DNA from 3 places in the Bradyrhizobium sp. UNPA324 genome. Region 1 is predicted to be linked to each of the others. Evidence: predicted binding sites of a transcription regulator. Region 1 holds the regulator's gene; each other region holds the start of a gene.
What was found. The regulator LexA, encoded in region 1, represses DNA repair genes until DNA is damaged. The targets are predictions, from matches to a motif close to TGTTCNNNNTGTGTTCNG.
Positions count from the first base shown of each region.

Region 2: recA (recombinase RecA) is a predicted target of LexA. The motif match lies at 829-846, and genes of this name have one in related genera.
Region 3: UNPA324_RS23665 (PA0069 family radical SAM protein) is a predicted target of LexA. The motif match lies at 2,976-2,993, and genes of this name have one in related genera.

Region 1 is NZ_LFJD01000004.1:4,475,549-4,479,605, forward strand. It holds gene UNPA324_RS21535 (hypothetical protein) at 1-9, opposite strand, end outside; gene UNPA324_RS21540 (molybdopterin molybdotransferase MoeA) at 143-1,354, shown strand; gene lexA (transcriptional repressor LexA) at 1,530-2,231, shown strand; gene UNPA324_RS35230 (hypothetical protein) at 2,848-3,282, shown strand; gene UNPA324_RS21555 (ComEC/Rec2 family competence protein) at 3,290-4,057, opposite strand, start outside.
Region 2 is NZ_LFJD01000004.1:3,565,519-3,569,575, reverse strand. It holds gene UNPA324_RS35180 (hypothetical protein) at 1-120, opposite strand, end outside; gene UNPA324_RS17270 (hypothetical protein) at 270-470, opposite strand; gene recA (recombinase RecA) at 920-2,008, shown strand; gene UNPA324_RS17260 (hypothetical protein) at 2,059-2,484, shown strand; gene gcvP (aminomethyl-transferring glycine dehydrogenase) at 2,622-4,057, opposite strand, start outside.
Region 3 is NZ_LFJD01000004.1:4,937,314-4,941,370, reverse strand. It holds gene UNPA324_RS23680 (glycosyltransferase family 39 protein) at 1-139, opposite strand, end outside; gene rnhB (ribonuclease HII) at 388-1,236, opposite strand; gene UNPA324_RS23670 (VOC family protein) at 1,310-1,765, opposite strand; gene UNPA324_RS23665 (PA0069 family radical SAM protein) at 1,788-2,954, opposite strand; gene UNPA324_RS23660 (phosphoketolase family protein) at 3,175-4,057, shown strand, end outside.

The sequences.
Region 1 (4,057 bases):
CTTTGTCATCGACGGAAAGATAAGCCCAGGTTGCGCCGAAACGAGGTGCGTCTTCTCGCTCGACTGAGGGCCCCTTTTGCGTCGGTCCCTCCGCTCGGCTAGAACCATGCCGATCCAGCCTTGATTTGTTGCGGAGTCGCCTGTGGCCCTGATGCCGGTTTCCGATGCCCTTGCTGCGGTGCTGGCGGGGGCAGAGCCGCTGCCTGAACAGATGGTCGCGCTCAATGAGGCCTATCACCGCGTGCTCGCGCACGATGTCGCGGCGCGGCGCACCCAGCCGCCGCAGGCCATGTCGGCGATGGACGGCTATGCCGTGCGCGCGGCTGATGCGGCGACGATCGATTCCAGGCTGATTGTGATCGGCGAGGTCGCAGCCGGCCGTCCTTTCGCGAGAGCGGTCGGCGCCGGCGAAGCCGTGCGGATCTTCACCGGCGGCGTCGTACCCGACGGTGCGGACGCGGTCGTGATCCAGGAGGACACCGTCGCGGACGGCACCAGCGTCACGATCAAGGAAGCCGCGATCACCGGACGGCACATCCGCCCGGCCGGCGTCGATTTCCGTGAAGGCGACGTCCTCCTGCGCAAGGGAACCCGTCTGACAGAGCGCGATCTCGCGCTTGCGGCCGCGATGAACCACCCGCAGCTCGCCGTCTGCCGCCGCCCGAGGGTCGCAATCCTCGCCACCGGCGACGAACTGGTGATGCCGGGCACCACGCCCGGGCACGGCCAGATCGTCTATTCCAACGGCTACGCCCTGCACGCGCTCGCCCGCAGCGAGGGCGCCGAGACCATCGACCTCGGTGTCGCCGCGGACACCATGGAGGCCACCTCCGCCGGGATCCGCCGCGCCCGCGAGAGCGGCGCTGACATCCTGATCACGACCGGCGGCGCGTCGGTCGGCGACCACGATCTGGTCCAGCAGGCGCTCCGGGGCGAAGGCATCTCGATGGCCTTCTGGAAGATCGCGATTCGGCCCGGCAAGCCGATGATGCACGGACGGCTCGGCGCGATGCGCGTGATCGGCCTGCCCGGCAATCCGGTGTCGTCCTACGTGTGCGCGTTCCTGTTCATGGTGCCGCTGATTCGCGCTTTGTCGGGCCATTCAGTGATTCATCATCGTCGCGAGCGCGCCGTGCTGGGCCGCGACCTCGGCGCCAACGACCAGCGCGAGGATTACTTGCGCGCGCGCCTGGAGCTGCGCGACGACGGCACGTCCGTCGCTATTCCCGTCAGCCACCAGGACTCCTCTCTGCTTGCGAATCTTGCTGCGGCACAGGTACTTCTCGTGCGCCCACCGTTCGCGCCGAAGGCCGAGGCCGGCAGCCCTTGCGAGGTGCTACGGCTCCCCGTCTGAGCGCTCGGCCACACGCATTGCGCGAGTTTCGCTTCGTTCACGGTAAATTAAGCAGTTGCGGAACATGTATCGAACATATAGTGTCCGTTCATGATTTGTTTCGAGCATGTAGCGGCTTATCGCTGAACTCATCGTCTCGGAATCGAACGACATCAACCGGGGGACTTTGGTCGAGATGTTAACGCGCAAACAATACGAGCTTCTGCGGTTCATCAGCGAACGTTTGAAGGAAAGCGGCGTGCCGCCCTCCTTCGACGAGATGAAGGATGCGCTCGACCTGCGCTCGAAGTCAGGCATCCACCGCCTGATCACCGCGCTCGAGGAGCGTGGCTTCATCCGCCGCTTGCCCAACCGCGCCCGCGCCATCGAAGTGATCAAGCTGCCGGAGCTCCAGGCTGCCGCCGGCGCCCGGCGCGGCTTCACGCCAAGCGTCATCGAGGGCAATCTCGGTAAGATCCGCGCGAGCTCCAGCCCATCCGTGGACGAGGGCGAGCGGCCCGTTGCGGTGCCCGTGATGGGCCGCATCGCGGCGGGTACGCCGATCGAGGCGTTGCAGACCCGCAGCCACACCATCAGCGTGCCGCCCGACATGCTCGGCTCGGGCGAGCACTACGCCCTCGAGGTGCGCGGCGATTCCATGGTCGAAGCCGGTATCCTCGACGGCGACATGGCGCTGATCCAGCGCAACGAGAGCGCCGATACCGGCGACATCGTGGTGGCGCTGATCGACGACGAGGAGGCCACGCTCAAGCGCTTCCGCCGCCGCGGCGCCTCGATCGCCCTCGAGCCCGCCAATGCCGCTTATGAGGTGCGCATCCTGCCGCCGAACCGCGTGAAGATTCAGGGCAAGCTGATCGGGCTTTACCGGAAGTACTAATTCCGGAAAGGACTCGATCCGGAAGCATTTGGCGCCTACGTGCTCCTTCGATCGGCATCGCCGATCAGAGATTGGAGCGGATGAATGTCCGCTCCGGCTGGATAGTCTTTCCGGTTCTGCACAGATTATCCGCCCCCCTCCTCCAGGCGACATCCTCGGCGGACTGCACCAAGCAACATCGCTTCACGGCCTTTCGGGTTCGAGAGGACAGCCGAGCGCTGGATCGTTTGGATGCAGATGCAGCCGTCGCGGAGCTGATTGCGGATGGGCACGCGGGGACACTGCCGCGCAAGCGCATCACCATGTCCGCAACAACTCGGCAGTGAATGCCGCACGCCGCAGCGCCCGCAATGCAATTACGCAGTCTCGCGATCGCGCTGGGATGCAGGCTGTCGCATTTGCCGTCATTGACACGACGACATTGACACGACGCCGTCCAAATGCACTGCAGCCCGCTTTGTTCCTAGTGAATCCGGGAAAGATAATGTGATCGCAGCGCACGGATCCCAGCCGCAGATTCGCCTACAACCAAGCAGAGCGTTGGTGCTTATACTCTGACAGAGGCCTGCGCCTCCAAGAGGGGTGCGGGTCGCTATCTTCGCATGAGGAGCACCCGATGTGTGACTATAGCCTGCATGCCGTCGCGACGCGCCCCGCTGAAGTCGGCGAGACGATCGTCACGACAACCTTCCGCGGCACCTCGACGCGCGGCTTCGCCTCCGAGGCCGATCTCTCCGTTGCGGTCTGCCTGCTGCCGGGAACGGAGCTCGCCTTCGCCGACAACGTCCGTTACGACAATCGCTGGATCTGGACGCGCACCGTCAACTCCCGCGTCGGCAAGTTCGGCAAGATCGATCCGCACATTCCCGATCGCCATCATGACGCGATCGAATTCCCTGATGGCAAGTACGTGCTGGTGACTCAGCTCGTCGAAGGCCAGCGCGCAACCGTGCTGCAGCTGCCGGTGACCCAAGCGGTCGGCGAGCGCGAGCACAAGCCGCAGATCGTCGCCGACAGCCAGCCGCCGGTCACGCCCCTGCCGATGGGCTGACAGGGGCTCAGTCCTCCGCCTGAAGATCGGCCTCGGACGGGGTCGCATCCTTGCTGCGCGGAGCTGCCGCCCTCGGCATGAGGGCTCCTTCGAAATCTCCCTCGCCGGCGGCCGCCGGCGACCAGGGACGGTTCGTGCCCCTCGCCCTCACCGCCTGGACCGCAAATCCGTCGCCACGCTGCGTCAGAGCCAGCGCGCCCTGGCGGACGAGCCGCTGCCGGTCCACCACCATCGCCGCGCAATCGGGTGGCGCAGACCGTGACGTCACGACCAGCGCGGCGCGGCTGCAATCGTCCGCCAGCGCGTCGATGCGCGAGGCCAGCGCGACCAGCCGCCCGTCGGCGAGCGGTGTGACGCAGCCGGCCTCGTCGCACGACACCGCTTCGGCCAACGCGCTATTGCCGGCATCGCGCGGATCGGCGTCGGCCGCCAGCCACTCCTTCAGCAGGAAATTGTCCTTGCCCGCCCTGATCAGGTGCAAACGCCCGTCCCCGCCCCGCACGGCAACGCTCGCGCCGTCCCCGGCAATGAGAATATCGGGCTGCCGCACCGACAGGCCCCAGGCGATGGCAGTCAGCAGCACCACGGCACCGCCCCAGCGTAAGGGCGTGCGCAAAAGGCCCATCAGGATGATGACGAGGCTCGCTGCGATCAGCGGCGCGATGCCGAACGCCGGGATGTGGCCCACTGCGCCCGGCAATGCCGCCACCCAGCGCGAAACCGCGACCATCCAGTCGATGCCGAGGCCCATCAGCCACCAGAACATGCCGTCGAG
Region 2 (4,057 bases), 910 kb from region 1:
CTCTTCGCGGTCCTTCTTGCGGAACTCGTTTTCCTTGCGCTCGAACTTCATCATCTCCTCATGCGCCGCCTCCAGCAGGGGTTTGCGCCTGATCGTTTCGCGGTGCTTGTTATCCGTCATGTGAGATCCCCAGAGTTGCGGTCTCATCCTGGAGAAGGCCCGAGACCGCGAAAAGGTTCGATGCCGCACGATTGCGGAATTACGACGACCAGACCATGCGTCTTCGATGCGCGTCAGCGCGGCCGGGGAGGGATGTTGCGGCCGTGCTGCTATTTCGGCGGTTGCAGCCCGGCGGATTTGACCCAGTCCTGAAGATGATTTGCCAACTCGGCCTGGCGCGCCTTCTTGAGAAGGGCGTCCCGCTCGGGGCCGGGAGGCAGCCTGGCGGCGTCCTCCTTGACCTGCTTCACCCATGCGGAGAGCCGGTCTTGAAGGGTCAGTTGTTGCTTGAACCGTCGCCGCTTGAGCATGGCACGCTCTTGTCCGTGCGAGAAAGGCGGGCGCGCAATCGGCGTTCTCATCACCGGTTGCTGCCGCGGTCCCTCGCGGGTGATGATGGATTAGGATCCAAAAACGGAACGGCGTCTGTTCAATTGTGCGCACAGCGCGCAGGGTCGAGCCGGTTGGATTGAAGGTCGAAGTGGATAGGGCAGCCAACGGGGGCACGCGGAACCTTCGTCCCGGTCAGAATGTGGGATCATCATTGCGGGGGCTGTTTGCTCGCGGAGAGCCCCGCCGAGAATTAGGACATTCCGAATTAAACCTTGGGGGGACTAGGGGCCGAAATACGGACAGCCGCCGCATTTCCAAAAGAACATATTGCGAACCTAGAACAAATAGGGTACATTGCTTTTATCGCCGCGCCGCCTCGCAACCGTTTGTCCCTCACGCGAATCCTCGCCATAAGGAGCACGACCCAATGTCCGCCACTGCCCTGCGTATCGTCGAAGGATCTTCCATGGACAAGAGTAAAGCTCTGGCCGCCGCGCTCTCCCAGATCGAGCGCCAGTTCGGCAAGGGCTCGGTGATGAAGCTCGGCAAGAACGATCGCTCGATGGATGTTGAGGCGGTCTCGTCCGGGTCCCTCGGGCTCGATATCGCGCTCGGCATCGGCGGCCTGCCCAAGGGGCGTATCGTCGAGATCTACGGGCCGGAATCCTCGGGCAAGACGACCTTGGCGCTGCACACGGTGGCGGAAGCGCAGAAGAAGGGCGGCATCTGCGCCTTCATCGACGCCGAGCACGCGCTCGACCCGGTCTATGCCCGCAAGCTCGGGGTCAATATCGACGAGCTCCTGATCTCCCAGCCTGATACCGGCGAGCAGGCGCTGGAAATTTGCGACACGCTGGTGCGCTCGGGCGCAGTCGACGTGCTGGTGATCGATTCGGTTGCGGCGTTGGTGCCGAAGGCCGAGCTCGAGGGCGAGATGGGCGATGCGCTGCCGGGCCTCCAGGCCCGCCTGATGAGCCAGGCGCTGCGCAAGCTCACGGCCTCGATCAACAAGTCCAACACCATGGTGATCTTCATCAACCAGATCCGCATGAAGATCGGTGTGATGTACGGCTCGCCTGAGACCACGACCGGCGGCAACGCGCTGAAGTTCTATGCCTCCGTCCGACTCGACATCCGTCGCATCGGTGCGATCAAGGAGCGCGACGAAGTGGTCGGCAATACCACCCGCGTCAAGGTGGTGAAGAACAAGCTGGCGCCGCCGTTCAAGCAGGTCGAGTTCGACATCATGTACGGCGAGGGCGTTTCCAAGATGGGCGAGATCCTCGATCTCGGCGTCAAGGCCGGCATCGTCGAGAAATCAGGCGCCTGGTTCTCCTATGACAGCCAGCGTCTCGGCCAGGGCCGCGAGAACTCGAAAGCGTTTTTGAAGGCCAACCCCGACATCACCGCCAAGATCGAGACCGCGATCCGCCAGAACTCCGGCCTGATCGCCGAGCAGATCCTGGCCGGCACGCCCGAGCGCGACGCCGACGGCGAAGAGCCTGCGGACGAGTAAGCCTCAAGCAGTCAAGATTTTCGCGAGGAGCGGGCGCTGAAGACGTTGAGTTGCCGACGTCGTCAGTGCCCGTTTCTTTTGGTGGTAGAAGAGATACCGGATCATTTTGTGATGCCGGGATCGTCGTGAGTTGGAATCAACCCGAGGTTATTGCTGCTCGCCAGATTATTATCCAGATGGCGAAAGGCATACTTTCTGGAAGCGTATCCCCGGTGCAAGGCGCCAGGACAATTGCGAGGCGCAGATTCACGGCACGCCTCGAAGACGATCCCGATATCTTGCCTTTTGTCGGAATTGCTTCGGAGACCGAAGCCTTGCCGCTCGGACGCGAAAGGGTGCACTGGCAGGCGCAGGCGCTCGCTGATCTCCAGGACAAGATCGACGAATCCCAAGCTTGGGCGCTCACAGTCGCAAGCGCCCGTTGCCAGAGCCTTGTGGCCCGCTCAGGAAGCCTGATGTGTTGGCCCGAGGGCTAGACGAGCCGTAGGGTGGATGCCGAAAGCTTAATCCACCTCTGTTCGTCTCCGCGGAAACCGAAGCGGTGGGTTACGCCGGCGGACAGCGCTTCGCGCCGCCGCCTGCTAACCCACCCTACGAAACCTTCCGCCGCGGCTTACTCCGCGGCTTGCGCGTAATCGCTCACCGGCGGGCAGGAGCACACGAGGTTGCGGTCGCCGTAGACGTTGTCGACGCGCCCCACCGGGCTCCAGTATTTGTCGGTGCGCGAGGTGCCCGCGGGGAAGCAGCCTTCGCTGCGCGTGTAGGCGCGCTTCCAATCGTCATCGGCGATGTCGTGCACGGTGTGCGGGGCGTGACGCAAGGGCGAGGCCTCGATCTTGAAGCGGCCGGCCTCGACCTCGGCGATCTCCTTCCGGATCGCGATCATGGCGTCGCAGAAGCGGTCCAGCTCGGCCTTGGATTCCGACTCGGTCGGCTCGATCATCAGCGTGCCCGGCACCGGGAAGCTCATGGTCGGGGCGTGGAAGCCGTAATCGATCAGGCGCTTTGCGATGTCGTCGACGGTGACGCCGGACGTCACCTTCAGCGGCCGCGGATCGACGATGCACTCATGGGCGACGCGGCCCTTGGCGTTCTTGTAGAGCACCGGGAAATGCGGATCGAGGCGCGCTGCGATGTAATTGGCGTTGAGAATCGCGATCTCGGTCGCGCGCTTCAGGCCTTCGCCGCCCATCATCAGGATGTAGATGTAGGAGATGGTCAGGATCGACGCCGAGCCGAACGGCGCGGCCGAGACCGGGCCGACCGGCGCATCCGCTTGCGTCGCGGGGTGGCGATTTTCAGGATGACTTGGCAGGAACGGGGCGAGATGCGCTCTTACGCCGATCGGGCCCATGCCGGGGCCGCCGCCGCCGTGCGGAATGCAGAAGGTCTTGTGCAGATTGAGATGGCTGACATCGGCGCCGTAATCGCCGGGCCTGGAGAGGCCGACCTGCGCGTTGAGATTGGCGCCGTCCAGATACACCTGGCCGCCATGGCCGTGCACGATGTCGCAGATCTCGCGGATATGCTCCTCGAACACGCCGTGGGTCGAGGGATAGGTGATCATGACCGCGGCGAGGTCGTTCGAGTGCTTCTCGGCCTTGGCGCGGAGGTCATTGACGTCGACGTCGCCGTTCTTCTCGCACGCGACCACCACCACGTCCATGCCGACCATCGCGGCCGAAGCCGGATTGGTGCCGTGAGCGGAGGAGGGGATCAGGCAGATCTTGCGGTGGCTCTCTCCGCGCGAGGCGTGATAACCGCGGATCGCGAGCAGACCGGCATATTCGCCTTGCGCACCGGAATTCGGCTGCAGCGAGATCGCGTCATAGCCGGTGATGTCGCACAGCCACTTCTCCAGCCGCGCGAACAGCGCGTGATAGCCGCTCGCCTGCTCGCGCGGCACGAACGGATGCAGCGTCGCGAACTCCGGCCAGGTCAGCGGCATCATCTCGGTGGTCGCGTTCAGCTTCATGGTGCAGGATCCCAGCGGGATCATGGCGCGGTCGAGCGCGAGGTCGCGATCACTGAGCTTGCGCATGTAGCGCA
Region 3 (4,057 bases), 460 kb from region 1:
TCGCGAGGGTACCGGGCGGGCTGCGGTAGAACACCAGCGCCACGAACAGCCACATCGCGGCCTGGAGCAGCACGACGATCCACACGATCAGCCGCGGCCGGGCGCGGATGAGCTCGATGACCAGGGAGGTAAACCGCATGCAACGCCCGAAAGATGCAGCCAACCCATCCAGCCGGCCTATTCGCTCACATCTGTTTTGATAAAGGGCGTCACGCGTTGTGGCAACGACGGTTTGCTCGTCATGCCCGGGCTTGTCCCGCCTGCGCGGGCGAAGCCGCTCCGGCGCGGCGAAGGCCCGGGCATCCACGTTCTTCGTGCAGCAGCAAAGACGTGGATGGCCGGATCAGGCCCGGCCATGACGGAGAGAGAGAGAGCTGGGTTAGGTACTTAGAGCCCAGCCGACGCGTCGATCTCGACGCTGGCTTCCACCTGCACCTCGACCTCGGTCACCGCAAACAGATCCTGCACCGGCTCGACAGTCCATGGCATGTGCTTGGCGCGCGCGGCCGCGACCGGGGCAAAGAAGCGGCGATGATGGATGGTGGGGCCGAGGCGGTCGAGCGCGTCGAGGTGTTCCGGGACGGCGTAGCCTTTGTGCTGCTCGAAGCCGTAGCCGGGGCAGTCCTGCGCCAGCGCACACATCAGGCGGTCCCGCGTCACCTTGGCGACGATGGAGGCCGCGGCGATCGACAGGACGATGCCGTCGCCGCCGATCACCGCCTCGCAGTCGCATTCGGTATCGAGCCGGTCGCGGCCATCGACGAAGACATGCCTGGGCGCCTCCGGCAGCGCCACCACGGCGCGCTTCAGCGCCCAGAGCGAGGCACGCAGGATGTTGTCGCGATCGATTCGCGAGGGCGAGGCGACGGCGACCGAGACCTGCGCGGTGGCGCAGATCTTGTCGAACAGCCTTTCCCGCTCCTCGGCCGTCAGGCGCTTGGAATCGTCGATGCCGCGCGGGATGCGGTCGGGGTCGAGAATCACCGCAGCTGCCACCACGGGACCTGCGAGCGGCCCGCGGCCGGCCTCGTCGCAGCCGGCGACCGGCCAGACGCCGCGCTTGATCAGCGCGCGCTCGCGGCGAAAGCTTGGGGGAGCGACGGCAATGATACCTTTCTTGCCGGCGGGAGCGACCGTTGCTTTGGCCGCAGCCGTTTTGGCGGGCGCTGCCTTCTTCGCAGCTGCCTTCTGAGGCGCATCTTTGGCCGGCTTCGTCGCGGACTTGTCCCGAATCATGGCCGCGATCGTGCGCAAGCGGCCCGGCCTGCGCAACCGGGAACCTCTCGCAATTCCCGTTATTCAGGCCGCCCTACACGGCCAGATGCACCCGCCTGTCGGCGCCGACATCGATGCCGGGGGCAACTACGACCTCCCAAGGATGGCCGTCGGGGTCGGCGAAATACCCGGAATAGCCGCCATAATCCGTCTCGTGCGCCGCCTTCACCAGCTTCGCCCCCTTGCCGAGGGCGAAGGCCATGACCGCATCGACCTCCTCACGCGTAGCGCAGTTCCAGGCGAGCGTCATGCCGCGGAAGGCCTGCGGCCTCGGCTGGTCCGGCAACGCCGCGTCGGCCGCGAGCTGATCCCAGCGATACAAGGCGAGCACCGGACCACCGGTGTCGTAGAACGCAACCGCCTCGCCGGTCGCCTTCAGCCGGCGCGAGAAACCGAGCGCGTCGTAAAAAGCGATGCTGGCGCGGATGTTGCTGACGCCGAGCGTAATGACGGTCAGCCGCGGCACCGGCATGTTGAGTTGATTGACCATGCGACGCCTCTTCCACTCCCGATCAGAACAGGCTGAGCTGATCGCCGTTCCGCTTCGGCCGCGCAAAGTGATCCGTCGTCAGCTTGGAGCGCCGCTTGTTGAGGCCGAGCCGCTCGCAGGCGATCTCGAAGCGGCGGCCGATGGTCCAGGCCATCGGTCCCGTACCCTTCATCCGCTCGCCCCATTTCGCGTCGTAGTCGCGCCCCCCGCGCATGTCGCGGATCAGGGTGAAGACGTGACGGTAGCGGTCCGGATAGTTCGCCATCAGCCATTCGCGGAAGAGATCGCGCACCTCCAGCGGCAGCCGCAGCAGCACATAGGAGGCTTCCTTGACGCCGGCATGGGCGGCGGCATCGAGAATGCGCTCGATCTCGGAATCGTTCAGCGCGGGGATCACGGGCGCGACCATCACGGTGGTCGGGATGCCGGCATCCGACAGCTGCTTCAGCGCCTCCAGCCGCTTCGGCGGCGTCGCGGCGCGCGGCTCCATGGTGCGCGCCAGTTTCGGATCGAGCGAGGTCACGGAGATCGCGACCTTGGCGAGGTTGCGCTTGGCCATCCGCGCGAGAATGTCGATGTCGCGCAGCACCAGCGCCGACTTGGTGACGATGCCTACGGGATGGCCAGCACGTTCCAGCACCTCGAGGAGGCCGCGCATGATTTTGTGCTCGCGCTCGATCGGCTGGTAGGGATCGGTGTTGGTGCCGATCGCGATCATCCGCGGCTCGTAACCGGGCGCGGCGAGTTCCTTCTCCAGCAGCGAAGGCGCCTCCGGCTTCACGAACAGTTTCGACTCGAAGTCGAGTCCCGGCGACAGGCCGAGATAAGCGTGGGTCGGCCGGGCGAAGCAGTAGACACAACCGTGCTCGCAGCCGCGATAGGGATTGATCGAGCGGTCGAAGCCGATGTCGGGTGAGTCGTTGCGGGTGATCACCTTGCGCGACGTGTCGACTGCGACCGTCGTCTTGAACGGCGGCAGCTCCTCCAGGCTCTGCCAGCCGTCGTCGAATGCGACGCGTGCCTCGGCCTCGTAGCGGCCGCTGGCATTGGACTGCGCGCCCCGCCCTCGCCGGCGCGCGCGGTCGATGGCGACGCCGAGTTCCGGAAAATCAGAGTCCGCACCCGCCGGCTCGGAGGGCGCCTTGACCGGCGGGTGCTTGAGAGCATGAGAGGATGCTGCTGGACTCATGTAGCCAAGATAGCATGCAAAAAGAACAAATCAAGAACGCAAACAAAAAACTGAAGAACAACCCCATGCAAAGTAGGCGCGCCCAAATTTCGAGCGCGGTCCCTTGACCTCACGCAACATGCCTGTCGCAACGATTCCGTTTGATGCCGTTCGGATCGATCGCGCCGGAACCTCGTTGGTGACGATCGCGGGGCTTCGCTCGGCAACAATCGGCAAGAACATGACAAATCAACAACAATCGGCTGCCGCGAGCAGCAATCTCGATCTGCTCGATCGCTACTGGCGCGCCGCAAACTACCTCTCCGTCGGGCAAATCTACCTGCTCGACAATCCCCTGCTGCGCGAGCCGTTGCGGGCCGAGCACATCAAGCCGCGCTTGCTCGGCCATTGGGGCACGACGCCCGGCCTGAACTTCATCTATGCCCATCTCAACCGCGTGATCGGCGCGCTTGATATCGACGTGATCTATGTCTGCGGCCCCGGCCATGGCGGGCCGGGCATGGTCGCCAACACCTATCTGGAAGGCAGCTACAGCGAGATCTATCCCGACATCGCCCGCGATGCGGACGGAATGCGCAAGCTGTTCAGGCAATTCTCATTCCCAGGTGGCATTCCGAGCCACGCCGCGCCGGAAACGCCCGGCTCGATCCACGAAGGCGGCGAGCTCGGCTACGCGCTGGTGCACGCCTATGGCGCGGCGCTGGACAACCCTGATTTGATCGTCGCCTGCGTGGTCGGCGACGGCGAGGCCGAGACCGGCCCGTTGGCTGCGTCCTGGCACTCCAACAAGTTCATAAATCCCGCCCATGACGGCGCGGTGCTGCCGATCCTGCATCTCAACGGCTACAAGATCGCCAATCCGACCGTGCTGGGCCGGATGCCGGACGCCGAAATCCGCGATCTCTTTCGCGGCTTCGGCCACGAGCCGCTGTTCGTCGAGGGCGACAATCCCAAATTGATGCACCAGGCCATGGCGGACGCGCTCGACGTCGCGCTCGCCAGCATCCGTTCGATTCAGCAGCACGCACGCGACGGGCGCGGAAGCGTCGAGCGGCCGCGCTGGCCGATGATCGTGCTGCGCAGCCCGAAGGGTTGGACCGGTC